3 regions of the Leucobacter denitrificans genome follow, and region 2 is predicted to be linked to each of the others. Evidence: predicted binding sites of a transcription regulator. Region 2 holds the regulator's gene; each other region holds the start of a gene.
The links. Region 2 encodes HrcA, which represses chaperone genes, less so after heat shock. Its sites were predicted from a motif close to TTNGCACTCGNNNNNNNCGAGTGCNAA; they were not measured.
Positions count from the first base shown of each region.

Region 1: groES (co-chaperone GroES) is a predicted target of HrcA. The motif match lies at 2,230-2,256, and genes of this name have one in related genera.
Region 3: groL (chaperonin GroEL) is a predicted target of HrcA. The motif match lies at 2,835-2,861, and genes of this name have one in related genera.

Region 1 is NZ_CP060716.1:847,544-852,793, forward strand. Features, by position in the region: gene guaB (IMP dehydrogenase) at 1-801, opposite strand, end outside; gene rarD (EamA family transporter RarD) at 842-1,774, opposite strand; gene groES (co-chaperone GroES) at 1,861-2,157, opposite strand; gene H9L06_RS04015 (DUF4190 domain-containing protein) at 2,374-2,769, shown strand; gene H9L06_RS04020 (THUMP-like domain-containing protein) at 2,774-4,012, shown strand; gene H9L06_RS04025 (DUF4190 domain-containing protein) at 4,017-4,586, opposite strand; gene tsaD (tRNA (adenosine(37)-N6)-threonylcarbamoyltransferase complex transferase subunit TsaD) at 4,659-5,250, opposite strand, start outside.
Region 2 is NZ_CP060716.1:318,508-323,757, forward strand. Features, by position in the region: gene lepA (translation elongation factor 4) at 1-974, shown strand, start outside; gene H9L06_RS01555 (DUF1990 family protein) at 971-1,699, shown strand; partial or broken gene hemW (radical SAM family heme chaperone HemW) at 1,702-2,942, shown strand; gene hrcA (heat-inducible transcriptional repressor HrcA) at 2,985-4,016, shown strand; gene dnaJ (molecular chaperone DnaJ) at 4,075-5,172, shown strand; gene H9L06_RS01575 (16S rRNA (uracil(1498)-N(3))-methyltransferase) at 5,176-5,250, shown strand, end outside.
Region 3 is NZ_CP060716.1:1,969,611-1,974,860, reverse strand. Features, by position in the region: gene H9L06_RS09520 (FecCD family ABC transporter permease) at 1-751, opposite strand, end outside; gene H9L06_RS09515 (heme/hemin ABC transporter substrate-binding protein) at 889-2,028, shown strand; gene H9L06_RS09510 (hypothetical protein) at 2,151-2,756, shown strand; gene groL (chaperonin GroEL) at 2,926-4,545, shown strand; gene H9L06_RS09500 (DUF4177 domain-containing protein) at 4,747-4,935, shown strand; gene H9L06_RS09495 (DUF2165 family protein) at 4,932-5,250, shown strand, end outside.

The sequences.
Region 1 (5,250 bases), 530 kb from region 2:
GGCGATGATGTCGAGCACTCCGCGGCTGTCACCGTTTGCGGTGTCAACAACGAGCACATCGACGCCCGATTCAAGCAGCGCACCGGCGCGCTTCCATGCGTCTCCGAAGAAGCCAACGGCCGCACCAACGCGCAGTCGGCCCGCCTCGTCCTTCGTGGAATTTGGATACTGCTCTTCCTTATCAAAGTCCTTTACCGTGATGAGGCCGGTGAGGCGCCCCTCGTTATCGACGAGCGGAAGCTTCTCAATCTTGTGTTTCTTGAAGAGGTCAGCGGCCGCCTCACGTGAAATACCAGCGGGAGCGGTAATCAGCGGCATACGCGTCATCGCGTCTTTAACCCGCACATTCGCGCGGTCTTTCACATCGATGAAACGCATGTCTCGGTTTGTAATGATACCGAGGAGCACGCCCGCGGAGTCGACGACCGGAAGACCAGATACGCGGTACTCGCCACACAGGGCATCAACCTCAGCGACCGTCGCGTCAACGTTCGTGGTCACAGGGTTCGTGATCATGCCCGCTTCAGAGCGCTTGACACGGTCGACCATCTCGGCCTGATCTTGGATCGACAGATTGCGGTGCAGAATTCCGAGGCCGCCCTGGCGCGCCATGGCAACCGCCATGCGGGTCTCAGTCACTGTGTCCATTGCCGCCGAGATCAGCGGAATACCCAAGCGGATGCGTCTCGTGAGCTGAGTTGAGGTGTCAGCCTCACTCGGAATGACGTCGGTATGCGCCGGAAGCAGCAGCACATCGTCGTAGGTGAGTCCAGTGAACGCGAAGGGGTCACGCTGTTCCATACAACCTCTTTAAGCTTGTGGCGGGAGAAGACGGGGGTTACTAGTCTAAGGGGATCTGACCGGTTATCGGCTGTACGGGCATACGGGACCGGGGTATCGTTCGCGTTTGGCGCAACATGTCAGCGATGAGCACGACGAGCGCGATCCACACCGCGATGAACCCAACCCACTGCCCGGGGCTCAGTGTCTCGTGCATGATGAAATAGCCAAACAAGAACCCAAACACCGGTGTCATGAACTGCAGAAAACCAAGGTACGTCAGGGGAAGTCGACGCGCAGCCTCACCGAACAAAATGAGCGGGGCAGCGGTCAGGAGTCCGCTGAGTAGCACGAGCACAGTCACGCCTGCGCCATGAGAAAGACCAGTGATCCCTACCATCGACGCGACGATGACTGCTTGGACGAGGCTCAAAGGAAGAACGACGAACGTTTCTACGGTGAGACCTGTGACACCATCGACATTGGGAATCCGCTGGTGCACCACTCCGTAAAGGCCGAACGACACCGCGAGGCCCAGCGCGATCCACGGTACCTGGCCGTACGAAATCGTCGAGTACAGTACTCCCGCGCCCGCAATGCACACTGCGATCCACTGCAATACATTGAGTTTCTCACGCCAAAAAATCACACCAAATAAGACCGTGAACAGTGGATTGATGAAATACCCGAGCGACGTCTCAAGAATGTTGCCTGAAACAACACCGATGACGAAAATCTGCCAATTGCTGTACAGCAGCAGAGATGCAAGCGCGAATGCCGCAAGCAATTTCGGATTCTTAAGGATCGCGACGACGAACGACCATCTTCGAGTGATCGTCACAATCAGCAGGCAGACAATCAGAGCCGTGACGACACGCCACGAAACAATCTCGAACGGATTGACCGCCGCTACGAGCGTGAAGTAGAGCGGAAACGCACCCCAGAGAAAGTATGCTCCGAACCCGTATCCCAGTCCAGATCGCGTCTTCCCCATGAGATCATCCTATGGCTCCGAAGCACCCACAAAATACATCGGGGCCCGCACCATAACTGGTGCAGGCCCCGATGTGAGTGAGCTGCTTAGCGCTCGATGACTGCGAGAATATCGCGGCTCGAGAGCACGAGGTACTCTTCGCCACCGGTCTTCACCTCGGTGCCGCCGAACTTCGAGTAGATAACGGTGTCGCCGACGTTCACGTCAACGGGAATGCGGGTACCGCTGTCCGACACGCGGCCGGGCCCTACTGCAACAACCTTGCCCTCCTGGGGCTTTTCCTTTGCACTGTCAGGAATAACGAGTCCAGAAGCAGTTGTCTGCTCTGCCTCGACCTGCTGGATAACGATACGATCCTCGAGCGGCTTGATGGCGACCGACACGGTTGACCTCTTTCCAAAGCTAATGGTTTCTCACCCAGACGGGTGCCTCTGTACGAGATTCTATGGCCCCCATTGGCACTCTTGCAAGGTGAGTGCCAACTCATTGGGGTGTGGATCGCGCACAGCGAACACAGCAACCGCGCGTGACCCGCGGCAGATGCGTTTACACCCCTGACTATGCTTGAAACCACACCCTTTTTCTTGCGAGGAGACCCCATGACCACCACCCCTCCCGAATACCCGCAGCAGCAGTATGCCCCTCAGACACCACAAGCGTCTCAGGCATACGGTCAGCAGCCATTGAACTATGCCTCGGGATACGCGGAGCAGAAGCCCCTCCCGACAAACACCACGGTGAAAGACACCAACACGTATTCACTAGTTGCGGTGATTCTCGCTTTCATCGTGCCACTCGCGGGCATCATTTTCGGCCACATCGGCCTCAGTCAGATCAAGCGAACTGGCGATGCAGGTCGCGGACTCGCCCTCACCGCACTGATTTATGGGTACTGCGTGTTCGCCCTCGGATTGATCTTCTTCGTTACCTACATTGGGTTCATCGTCATGATCATCAGTGCGGCGGCAGGCGCGGGCTCGGATTACTACTACTAAGCCGGTGACACGCGCGTCAACGCCTGGCTGGGATCAGCTGACGCAGCCGGGCGGCGCTCGCCTACTCGCTGAAATCTCTGCGCTTCGCCAGTCGGGTGAGACCCCCTCGGCAATTGCCCAGCGGGTTCGGTCAGAATCTTTCGACCATGACCTCATTGCTGCTGCCCTGACACAGTCAGACTTGCGGGAGCGAGCGGGCCAGAAGTTCGGCGCGCTCGCAGACCGCATGCTATTCACCCCCGCAGGGCTTGAACAGGCCTCGAGACTTGCGGTGGCAGAGCTTCATGCAACGAGATTCGCTACTGCTGGTGCAGCCTCAGTCGCAGACCTGGGGTGTGGGCTCGGGGCTGAGTCTCTCGCATTTCTCCGGGCAGGCATGCGCGTGCGCGCAGTCGAGATCGATGCACTCACCGCAGAATTTGCGCGACACAACCTTGCTGTGCAGGCTTCAGCTCTCGAGTCAGCAAAGTTCGATGTACTCCTGGGCGATGCTACCGAAGTAGGTGCGGGCGATGCCGACGCAGTATTTCTCGACCCAGCGCGCCGCACTTCGGGTCACCGCAACACAAAGCGGGTGTCCTCAGCCGACTACGCTCCTTCGCTCGATTTCACTTTCGGTGCGGCGCGTGCCGCGCGCTCTGGTGGGGTCAAACTTGGGCCGGGATTCGAACGGGAACTCATTCCCGAAGACGCAGAGGCACAGTGGGTGTCGATAGACGGCGCTCTCGTAGAAATGAGCCTCTGGTTTGGTGAAGCGGCACGGCCAGGCATTCGCCGCGTCGCAACCGTCATACATTCTGGAAGTAAGTCAACGGGCCCGAAATCGGTTTCAGAACTCACCAGTGAGTCCGACTCAGAAGACGCGCCTGCGCAGGAACTCGGCACCTACCTGTATGAGCCCGACGGTGCTGTGATCCGCTCTCGTCTCATCGGCAAGCTCGCCCGCGACCTTCATGCGGGCATGCTGCACGAGCACATCGCGTACCTCACCTCAGAAACGTTGCAAACAACCCCGTTTGCGCAGGCCTTTCGCATAGTCGAAGAATTGCCGTTTCGTGAGAAAGACTTGAAGCGAGCACTACAGGCGCGCAGCATAGGCAAGCTCGAAATAAAGAAGCGCGGCGTGGATGTTGATCCAGCCGCGCTTCGAACGCGCTTGCGCCTCAAAGGCGAGAATTCAGCAACACTGATTCTCACCCGTTCGGCGAGCAAGCACTTGGCGTTGCTCGCCGAACGGTGCTGAGTGCCTAGTAGCTACCCGACATGATCTGCGAGCAAGGCAGGGTCTGGCCGAGAAGCTCAGCCGACTCAGCCCCAGCAAGGCATGCTTCAAGTGCGTCAGTGGTCGCACCTGCGAGGCTGAAGATCGACACCATGATCACAATGCCAACGATGACACCGATCAGGCCGATGACGATACCAATGATCGCAGGAACGTTGCCCGCGCCAGCCTTCTTCGACTGCACGAGCGCGACGATGCTGAGGATCAGGCCGATGAGCGAGATTGGGAAGATGATCGAGACAATGAGCCCGACGATGCCGAGCGTCTTGCCCGGCACAGTTGCTGGCGCGCTATAGCCAGGAGCAGGGGCCGCGTAGTTTGGTGCGGGTGCTGCGTATGGTGCCCCCGGCGCCTGTGCCTGGTATGCAGGTTCTTGCGGCGCTGCGGGCGGTGCAGTCGGTGCCGCAGGCGGCTCAGTTGGCGCCGCAGGCGGGGCGGTTGGGGGTGCCGGTGGCACTGGCGGTGCCGATGGAACGTCACCTGCTGATGCCCCTGAGTTAGGCACTGGTTCGTTGTTCGGCGTGTTGTCGGACATATCGTTCCTTACAGGTTCGTGAGTAGCGTACGTGGTTCCCCCCGAAAATAACGATACCTGTACCTGCACGCCTTAGGGCAACTGAATGTCGGTAACCGGGAGTGTCGAGTCGGCACTAAACCCAAGCGATGAGGGCGAATGTCCGCTCATCACGAGCTGCGCGCCGAGCGAAGCGATCATCGCGCCATTGTCCGTACAGAGCGACAGCGGCGGTACTCGAAGTTCTACCCCCGCTGCGGCTGCACGCTCAGTCGCCTCCTCGCGCAGACGCGCGTTGGCGACCACGCCGCCTCCGAGAAGGAGCCTTGGTACCTCGAAGTCACGGCACGCGGCGAGCGCTTTCGTGAGCAGCACATCAACGACAGCCTCACGGAAACTTGCGGCCACGTCAGCGACAGGAATCTCTTCACCTGCCGCGGATCGCTGTTCCACCCATCGGGCAACCGAGGTCTTTAGGCCAGAGAACGAGAAGTCGTACCGGTGCTTCTCGAGGTACTTCGGCAGTGTGAGCCCACGCGGGAACCGAATGGCGTTAGGGTCGCCGTCTGCGGCGACCCTGTCAATGTGCGGGCCCCCTGGGTAGGGCAACCCCAGCAGCCGCGCAACTTTGTCAAAGGCTTCACCTGCAGCGTCGTCGATGGTTTCACCGAGTAATTCCACGTCT
Region 2 (5,250 bases):
GTGCGACTGAGGCGCTTCCTGGCTACACCGATCCCAAACCGATGGTCTTCTCAGGTCTCTATCCGCTCGATGGTTCGGACTACCCAGTGCTCCGTGAAGCGCTCGACAAGCTCAAACTTTCTGACGCCGCGCTTCAATACGAACCTGAGACCTCGGTTGCGCTCGGCTTTGGTTTCCGCTGTGGATTCCTCGGCCTTTTGCACTTAGAAATTATTAGTGAGCGGCTGCGTCGTGAGTTCAACCTCGACCTCATTGCGACTGCGCCAAGTGTGATTTACGAAGTCGTGAAGGAGGACGGCACAGAAGTTGTGGTGACGAATCCTTCCGAGTATCCCGACGGTAAGATTGACGTCGTGCGCGAACCTATGGTTCGTGCTGCGATCCTTGCCCCGAAAGATTACGTCGGAACGATCATGGAACTGTGCCAGTCGCGTCGTGGTAGTTTGCTCGGAATGGAGTATCTCGGCGAGCGAGTCGAACTGCGATACAACATTCCGATGGGTGAAATCGTGTTCGACTTCTTTGATCATTTGAAGAGCCGCACGCAGGGATACGCAAGCCTCGACTATGAGGTGAGCGGGCAGCAAGAAGCCGACCTCGTGAAAGTCGACATCCTGCTCCAAGGCGATAAGGTCGACGCGTTTAGTGCGATCGTGCACCGAGACAATGCATATCACTACGGCACAATGATGACCGAACGACTGCGAAAGCTCATTCCTCGCCAGCAGTTCGAGGTGCCGATCCAGGCCGCAATTGGTGCGCGTGTGATTGCTCGCGAAACGATTCGAGCGATTCGTAAGGATGTGCTCGCAAAATGCTATGGCGGTGACATCAGTCGTAAGCGTAAGCTCCTTGAAAAGCAAAAAGAGGGCAAGAAGCGCATGAAGATGGTTGGCCGCGTCGAGGTGCCACAGGAAGCCTTTATCGCTGCGCTTTCGGGAGATGTTGAAGGGAAGGAAGCGTCGAAGAAATGAGTGCTGAGACCCCCGGGCCACGTCGGTCCAATTACTCCAGCATGCCCGTTGCCTACGCTGCAATCGGTGCATCTTCTGCGCCCGACCTGCTGAGATTTCCGCCTGCGGAGAGCACACCGTATGAAGAGACGCTGCAGCTCGGCAGTGGCACCGAACGATTTCTCACCGCCGCGAACCTGCTTATGACCTGGGGTGCTCAACGAGTTGCTGGCGTCGAGGTAGTCGATATCGATCCGGGTGAACCGAGTGAGTACCCGGGTGTGCACTTCACTGAGACTGGAACGCCAGAGCTTGGCGCGGCGCGCGAAGAGCTTTTCACTCCAGAGGGTGAGGCATATTTGCTTGCTGGCACCACTGCCTCATTCGTGGTTGGGAGCAAGGACCCTCGCCGGATTCTGGTGGTTACCACCGTAAATGAGTCCAATAGACTCGGGTTTGCTTGGGGCGATCGCGACGAAGTCGCGGGATACGGGGAGCAGCAGCTCACCGTTGAGATCCGTGAAGACAGCACAGTATGGGCAGTCGCTAGAGGGTTTACATTTCAGAGCAGTACCGGAATCACTGCTGGGCTAAAGCAGCGTGCCCACGTTAAAGAGGCCGTTGCCCAGGCACAGGCGTTCCTTCAGGCGCTCGCTCCGGGTGCCGCTCTTCGTAACGGTGTCGCGAAACCAGCGGATGAGCCGGACGAGAATGACCAGTCCGCAGACGACCAGCCGAGCGCGTAGACGTGCCAAGCGCACTTCCTGAAGGGGACCCTGCTCCGGCAGATGGCGCTCTGCCCTTGAGCGTGGTTTCTGGGGCAGGCCAACGGGGGTTCGGCGTATACGTGCACGTCCCATACTGTCGCGTGCGCTGTGGCTACTGCGACTTCAACACCTACACCGCGAGCGAACTGGGCGGCGGTGCGAGCCAGGCAGGGTACGCCAGGGAAGCGGCAGCGGAACTGAGTTTCGGGGCAAAGACGATGCGTGAAGTCGGCCTCCCCGAGCGCAAAGTCTCAACCGTGTTCTTTGGGGGAGGTACCCCTACACTTCTGCCAGCTACCGATTTGAGCTTTATTTTGGGCCGGATCAAAGAAGAGTGGGGGCTTGAGAATGACGCTGAGGTAACAACCGAGGCGAATCCAGACTCAGTTGACGAGGAGTACCTGCGCACACTCGCCGATGCAGGGTTTACTCGAGTGAGTTTTGGAATGCAGTCGGCTGTTCCTCACGTGCTTCGCGTGCTCGATCGAACGCACACTCCCGAACGGGTTCCACTCGTCGTCGAGTGGGCGCGAAATGTTGGCCTCCAGGTGAGCCTCGACCTCATTTACGGTACGCCGGGGGAATCGCTCGCCGACTGGGAACAATCGATCGACGCCGCGCTGGCGTGCGAGCCGGACCATATTTCTGCGTACGCGCTCATTGTCGAAAGTGGCACGAAGCTCGCGGCTCAGATACGCCGCGGTGAGATCGCGGAGCCAGACGACGATCTACACGCAGAGATGTATGAGCTCGCAGACCGTAAGTTCGGTGCTGCTGGGTTTGAGTGGTACGAGATTAGCAATTGGTCTCGGTCGCTGTCGACGAGGTCTCGGCACAACTTGGCGTATTGGACCGGCGAGGATTGGTGGGGTGCGGGCCCCGGCGCGCACAGCCACATTGGGGGCTTCGCTGGTGGAATGTAAAGCATCCTCGTGCGTACTCTGAGCGGATCGCCGCGGGCGTGTCTCCGGCGCATGCCCGAGAGGAGCTCAGCGAGTACGCACAGCACAGTGAACGAGTGCTGCTTGAGACTCGTATTGTTGACGGGCTAGCAATTGAGGTGCTCGATGATACCGAACGCGAGGCGGTACCCTCATTGATCGCTGACGGCCTCATTGATGGGCGTGCCGCGCTGGGGAGCAGCGGATCCACACCGCGTATCGTGCCCACGCTTCGCGGCAGGCTACTCGCCGACACGGTAATCAACAGAATCCTGCGTTAGACTGGCACTCATTGTGTTCGAGTGCCAATCGGGAGGTGCGTGATGGTTTCGGAGCGCAGTCTCGCGGTGCTCCATGCGATTGTGAGTGACTTTGTCGCCTCGAATGAGCCGGTCGGCTCTAAGTCGATTGTCGAGCGACACAGTTTTGGTGTCTCAGCGGCTACGATCCGCAACGATATGGCATTGCTCGAAGAAGACGACCTGATCGCGCAGACCCATACTTCGTCGGGCCGCGTGCCCACCGATAAGGGATACCGGCTCTACGTCGACACTCTTGCGCGCCTGCGCCCGCTTTCTTCTGCGCAACGCACCGCGATCGAGCGGTTCCTCGGCGAATCCAGCGATCTTGACGATGTGATGGCCAGAACAGTTCGCTTGCTGTCTCAGCTCACCAATCAGGTCGCTGTGGTGCAGTACCCCTCATTGCGTGGCACAGCGGTTCGACACATAGATCTCGTCACTCTCGGTGAAAATAGGGTGCTTTCTGTCTTGATTCTTGGCAATGGGGTGGTCGAACAGCAGGCCGCGACGCTCCCTGCCGCGCGGGTTACAGAGGCGTGGGTCAGTGGTCTTCGTGACAGAATCGCTGGTGCTGTAATTGGGCTCGATATTGACAGTGCGGATCGAGCAATTGCAGACCTCGCTGAAAGCCTGGATTCATGGGCGTCTGCCGAAGACACCAGTCTGATTTTGAGTGTTCTAGAGGTAGTGACGGGCCAGTTGCGGGCTAACCGCAGTGACCGCATGGCTGTAGCTGGCGCTGCAAATCTCACGAGACCGGGCGAATTCACGGGCTCTCTGCCCGCGGTGCTTGCGGCAATTGAAGAGCAGGTTACCCTTCTCAAACTGTTTGACGAGCTCGTTCAAGACGAACGTGAGATCGCGGCATCTATTGGCCGTGAGAATGAGGCGTATGGGCTTTCGAGCACCTCAATTCTCGCGACAAACTATGAAGAGCAGGGTTCGTCACGCGTCGGCGTGATCGGTCCGCTCCGAATGGACTACGCAGGGAATATCTCAACTGTCCGCGCAGTTGCGAGATACCTCAGCAAACTTTTGGGCGAGACTGGTTAAGACCGGTGTTTCGATCCACAACCCACTGAAATTTACTGAAATACCTAGGAGTACCACCGTGGCAGATCACTACGAGACGCTCGGCGTTTCACGCGAAGCGAGCCTCGAAGAGATCAAGAAGTCGTATCGCAAGCTCGCGAGGCAACTGCACCCAGATGTGAACCCGAGCGAAGAGGCCGCAGAGCGATTCAAAGACGTGACGCATGCCTACGATGTGCTTAGCGACCCAGAACAGCGGCAGCGCTATGACATGGGCGGCGGGCAAGCCGGCGGCATGGGTGGCTTCGGCGACATCTTCGAGACATTCTTTGGTGGTGGCGGCTTCGGTGGCGCATCACGGGGACCAAGGTCGCGGCACGAGCGTGGCGAAGACGCTCTCATCCGAGTGGATGTGAAGCTCGAAGAAGTGGTCTTCGGAGTGCAGCGCGAGGTCTCCATCAATACTGCGGTTCTGTGCGGTACTTGCGAGGGGAGCGGCTGCCAGCCCGGCACGCACCCCGTGAACTGTGACGTGTGCCGTGGCCAGGGTCAGGTGCAGCGGGAGGTTCGCTCGCTGTTCGGCAATGTCGTTACGATGCACCCGTGCGGCAGCTGCCAAGGCTACGGCTCGGTCATCGAGACTCCTTGCACGCAGTGCGCGGGCAAGGGTCGTGTGCGTGAGCGGCGCAGCCTGAAGGTGGATATTCCTTCGGGCATCGATACCGGTACCCGCATGCAGATGCGCGGAGGCGGCGAAGTTGGGCCGTTTGGTGGGCCCAATGGCGACCTGTTCATTGAGTTCCGCGTTGAGCACGATGACACCTTCAGTAGAGACGGTAATGACCTCCTCAGCACAATTAAGGTATCGATGACCGATGCGATACTCGGTACCGAAGTCGAGCTTGATTCGCTCGACGGCAAGGTTTCCGTTGAGATTCCGGCAGGCACACAGCCGGGCGACCTCATTTCGATCAAAGGCCGCGGCATTCAGGGGCTTCGCACGAACACCCGAGGCGACCTGAAAATCGCGATGCAGGTAGTCACACCTACCAAGCTCTCTGGCAAGGAGCGCGCGCTCATTGAGCAACTGGCACAGCTTCGCTCAGATGACGCGCCTCACTTCGGTGAATTCAAGCAGAGCTTCTTCGGCAAGCTCCGTGATCGTTTCTTCGGATAGCCAATGGCAAATATGTACCTCGATGAGTCGCTCGTCGGGGCCGCTGTGGGCGACGAGATCACCGTCACCGGAGATGAA
Region 3 (5,250 bases), 750 kb from region 2:
CGTTCACGCCGAGGTGCCGTGCGTTGCGCTCGCCAAGTGCGAGGAGGTCGAGCTTGCGGCCCGAGAGATATGCGGCGATGAGACCGATCGCGATGATCGGGGTCACGATCATGACCTGGGTCCACCCCATGCCCTTGAGGCTGCCGAGCTGCCAGAACACGATGGCCTCGCGCGACTGGGTGTCGCCGACGAAGGTGAGCCCTGCAATGGCCGCGCCGCCGATTGCGTTCACTGCGATACCGGTGAGCACGAGGGTGACAACCTCGGTGCGGCCGTCGGCGCGGCTCATCACGTACACGACGAGCGTTGCCGCGAGACCCGTGAGAAACGCGAGGACCGCGGTGGTCCACTCGCCGAACACCGTGAGGCCAAAGACAATCGAGATGCCAGCACCGACCGCAGCACCCGAAGAAATACCGATAACGCCGGGCTCAGCGAGCGGGTTGCCGAAGATCGCCTGCATCACGAGACCCGAGACCGCGAGCCCAATACCAACGAGCACCGCCATCGCGACGCGCGGGAAGCGGATCGCCCAGAGCGCCTGGTCCCCCGCGTTCACGCTCGGCAGCGGCAGCCAGTCAATTCCGATGCGATGCAGGATCGACCCGAGCACCTCCTGCGGTGGGATCGCGAGTTGGCCGGTGCCAGCCGAGACGAGCACGCCGAACACGAGCAGCACCGAGAGTACGACGTAGAGCAGCGGGACGCGACGTCCGTGACGCTTGTGCACGGTGCGATCGGGGCTGTTCATGCGCGCGCGGTGATCCTTACATTGAAGTTCTGTGCGGCGCGAAAAAGCGCCCGACCAAACGTGTTGACTGAGAAAATTCTCACTTCATCATATCTTTCAAAGGTTAAGCTTACTCCGGCACCTTTTGGAGGAACTTGATGCTTCACTCACACGCCCGTCGGGCGTCTCGCTCATCGCGCGCCCGCGCTGGCACTGCTCTCGCACTCGGTCTCGCGATCGCTTTGACCGGTTGCCAGACCGCAGGCCCAGCAGAGACGAGCGCGTCGAGCACAACGGTGGAGCTACCTCCGCTCGATTCAGTCACTCCTGTCGACAATCCGAGAACGTACGAGGGCGCCACAACCGCCCTCGTTGGTTCCCCGAGCATCGAGCCGCTCAAGGAAACCCCCGAGGCTGTGCTCCCCACGACCGTGATGTCGAAAGATCGCGCGGGTGATGTCGAGGTCGAGATCACCGACACGTCACGCGTGCTCGCTATCTCGCTGACCGGCACGCTCAGCGACATTATTTACACGCTCGGGCTCAGCGATCAACTGGTGGGTCGCGACGCGACCACTGAGTTCCCCGGCGTCGAAGATCTGCCGCTCGTCGTGCGCTCTGGTCACGATATTGAGGCCGAATCGGTCCTGGGCCTTGAGCCGACGCTCATTCTCACCGACCTGAGCATCGGTGGCATCGACTTCGTGAACACGATGCGTAACGCCGGTATCCCTGTTGTCGTGATCGATCGCTCGGTCGATCCCGAGACCAGCGCTGAAGCAATTCAGCAGGTTTCTGCCGCACTCGGTGTTGCCTCGGCAGCCGATCAGCTCAATGCATCGGTCGAAGCAGCGATCGCAGCAAAAGAAGCCGAGGTCGCGCGCCTCATTCCCACTGACGAAAGCAAGGTCCCCCGCGTCGCTTTCCTCTATGTTCGCGGTGGATCGGGAATTTTCTACCTCTTCGGTGAGGGCAGCAGCGTCGACTCACTCTTTGATTCGCTGGGCGTGGTCGACGTGGCTGAAGAAGTCGGATGGGTCGGTCAGCGGCCAATGACCGACGAGGCACTCATAGATATGAACCCCGACATCATCATTGTGATGACGAAGGGACTCGACAGCACCAACGGTGTCGATGGGCTGCTCGAGGCACAACCGAGCATCGCACTCACGGCTGCAGGTGAGCATCGACGCATTATCGACATCGACGATGCGAAGATTTTTGCGAGCGGCCCACGCATCCCCGATGTGATCGACGCTCTGGCGCGCGCGATCTATGCTCCTGATTCGCTCGGGTAAGTCGGGCGGATCGACCAGCCCAGTGTCCTGAAGATTGTTTGCAGCCGGTCGGGTTATTCTAGGTCGGTAGGCTGTGGCACGATCCACACCGAATTGAAGTTTGATACCACCGGAGGACACGGGTGACACAGCAGCATGAGGCAGCGCGGAGCGAGCGAACTCGCGGCACTGCGACTCAGAGCTACCCGACTGACCGATTCGACGATATTCCCCGTTCGAGTCGCGTTGGGGCCCACCGCGTTACGGCGCAGCCCAAGGTGTTTTGGCTGTATGTGTTCATCACCCTTGCTGGCGCAGCGCTGCTCACCGCCGCTGGCATCATTGGCGTGAACATCGCGAACACCACGGGCAGCCTGCCTCCGCTGCCTTCTGAGACGCAAAAGCCCACCGAGGAGGCACCGAAAGTGTCTGCTGAACTCGATCCAGAGGCGACGGTCGTTTTGCTCGATGGAACGTCGGCAGACGGTGAGCTCGCGCTGCGGCTCGCACCAATCATCACCGAGCAGCAGCTCGGCGCCATTCTGGCAGCTGCTCCCGCAGCGAGTTCCGATGTCACGATCTCAGCGGTCTTCTTTGCGGATCCCGCTGACGAGTCAGCGGCACTGGGTCTTGCAAGCGAGCTCGGCGGAATCTCCACCTACCCCTCAACCGACTACACCGAATACGGGGCCAGACTCGTCGTTCTGCTCGGCACCGATTATGCGGGCCCCGGCAAAGACGAAGGATAACTCGGACTAACTTCGGTGCGTTCGCTTTAGGCGAGCACCTCTTCTTGCACTCACAGCAGGAGAGTGCCAAAATTGTGGTTAGCAGTCGGATCGACTGAGTGCTAAATCCGCGCGTGGATGCCGGCTGGTTCCACCGCAGCTCCGAACACGTCCAGGAGGGCGAAATTACATGGCAAAGATGATTGCTTTTGACGAAGAGGCACGTCGTGGCCTCGAGCGTGGTCTCAACATTCTCGCTGACACCGTCAAGGTGACGCTCGGCCCACGCGGCCGCAACGTTGTTCTCGAGAAGAAGTGGGGCGCTCCCACGATCACCAACGATGGTGTGTCCATCGCTAAGGAGATCGAGCTCGACGACCCGTACGAGAAGATCGGCGCTGAGCTCGTCAAGGAGGTTGCAAAGAAGACCGACGACGTAGCAGGCGACGGCACCACCACCGCTACCGTACTCGCACAGGCACTCGTGCGCGAGGGCCTCCGCAACGTTGCTGCGGGCAGCGACCCCATCTCCCTGAAGAAGGGCATCGAGAAGGCTGTGGCAGCAGTTATCACCGAGCTGCACGCTAACTCGAAGGAGATCGAGACCACCGCTGAGATCGCAGCAACCGCTTCGATTTCGGCAGCTGACGAGCAGATTGGTGCCCTCATTGCAGAGGCAATCGACAAGGTCGGCAAGGAAGGCGTTGTCACCGTTGAGGAGTCGAACACCTTCGGCACCGAGCTCGAGCTCACCGAGGGCATGCGCTTCGACAAGGGCTACCTCTCGGCATACTTCGTCACCGACGCAGACCGCCAGGAAGTCGTGTTCGAGGAGCCATACATCCTCGTTGTGAACAGCAAGGTCTCGAACATCAAGGATCTGCTCCCAGTTGTCGATCCCGTAATCCAGTCGGGCAAGCAGCTCCTCATCATTGCTGAAGACGTTGAGGGCGAAGCACTCGCTACCCTCGTGCTCAACAAGATCCGTGGCATCTTCAAGTCGGCTGCCGTCAAGGCTCCAGGCTTCGGCGATCGCCGCAAGGCAATGCTCCAGGACATCGCGATCCTCACCGGCGGCCAGGTCATCTCCGAAGAGGTTGGCCTCAAGCTCGAGAACGCAACCCTCGACATGCTCGGCACCGCACGCAAGGTCATCATCACCAAGGATGAGACGACCATCATCCAGGGTGGCGGCGAAGAAGAGGCGATCCAGGGTCGCGTTCAGCAGATCCGCCGCGAGATCGACAACACCGACAGCGACTACGACCGTGAGAAGCTCCAGGAGCGCCTCGCGAAGCTCGCTGGTGGCGTTGCAGTGATCAAGGCTGGCGCTGCGACCGAGGTTGAACTCAAGGAGCGCAAGCACCGCATCGAAGACGCAGTGCGTAACGCAAAGGCTGCAGTTGAAGAGGGCATCGTCCCCGGCGGTGGCGTTGCACTCATTCAGGCAGGCGCTAAGGCATTCGAGTCGCTTTCGCTCGAGGGTGACGAGGCAACCGGCGCGAACATCGTGCGCGTTGCTATCGAGGCTCCGCTCAAGCAGATCGCAATGAACGCTGGCCTTGAGCCAGGCGTTGTTGCTCACAAGGTTTCTGAGCTTCCTATCGGCCAGGGCCTCAATGCTGCAACCGGCGAGTACGTCGACATGCTTGCTGCAGGCATCAATGACCCGGTGAAGGTGACCCGCTCGGCACTGCAGAACGCAGCTTCGATCGCTGGCCTCTTCCTCACCACCGAGGCAGTTGTCGCAGACAAGCCAGAGCCAGCACCGGCTATGCCAGCTGACCCAGGCGCAGGCATGGACTTCTAAGTCCCACTGATTGCAAATGGCGGGGTCGCACCGAAAGGTGCGGCCCCGCCTTGCGTTTTGTGGCACCGCGAACCAGACCGACCAAGGGCGGAAAAGGTACTTCGATCCACACATAGCGATCTCATCGATTTTCGACAACCGCGCCTGAATGAGCACTAAAACCCCTGATTACTGCGATGCTAAGCGCCAAGGAGGTCCCGCATGAAGGAATATTCGTTTGTCAGCATTGCCGTGCAGCGTCGCCGAGAGGGATCGCTGCTCGCCAAGGATTATCAGCAGGTGGTTCGCGAACGGGCAGGAGACGGATGGGAGTTCGTACAGGCCGTTTCGTTCGAGAATCACGCCGAACCACGTATCGATCTGGTGTTTTCGCGAAAGGTGAAGAAATGAAACGTCCGCTCCGCATACTCCAAGCATTCACTGTGTTCATCGCTGGCCTATTCGGCCTCTTCGTCTTCATGGGCAATCTCATGGATTACGACTCTAACTACCAATTCGTCAAGCACGTGCTCTCCATGGACACGACGTTCGAGGGCAACGCGCTCATGTGGCGTGCGCTCACGGCACCGTGGATCTGGACGGTCGGATACATCGGCATCATCATCGCCGAGGGCATCTTCGCGCTACTCGGACTCGTCGGCGGCGTGAAGCTCTACCTCGCCCGCAACGCTGGCGTCGCTGTATATGATCGCGCGCGTTCGTGGG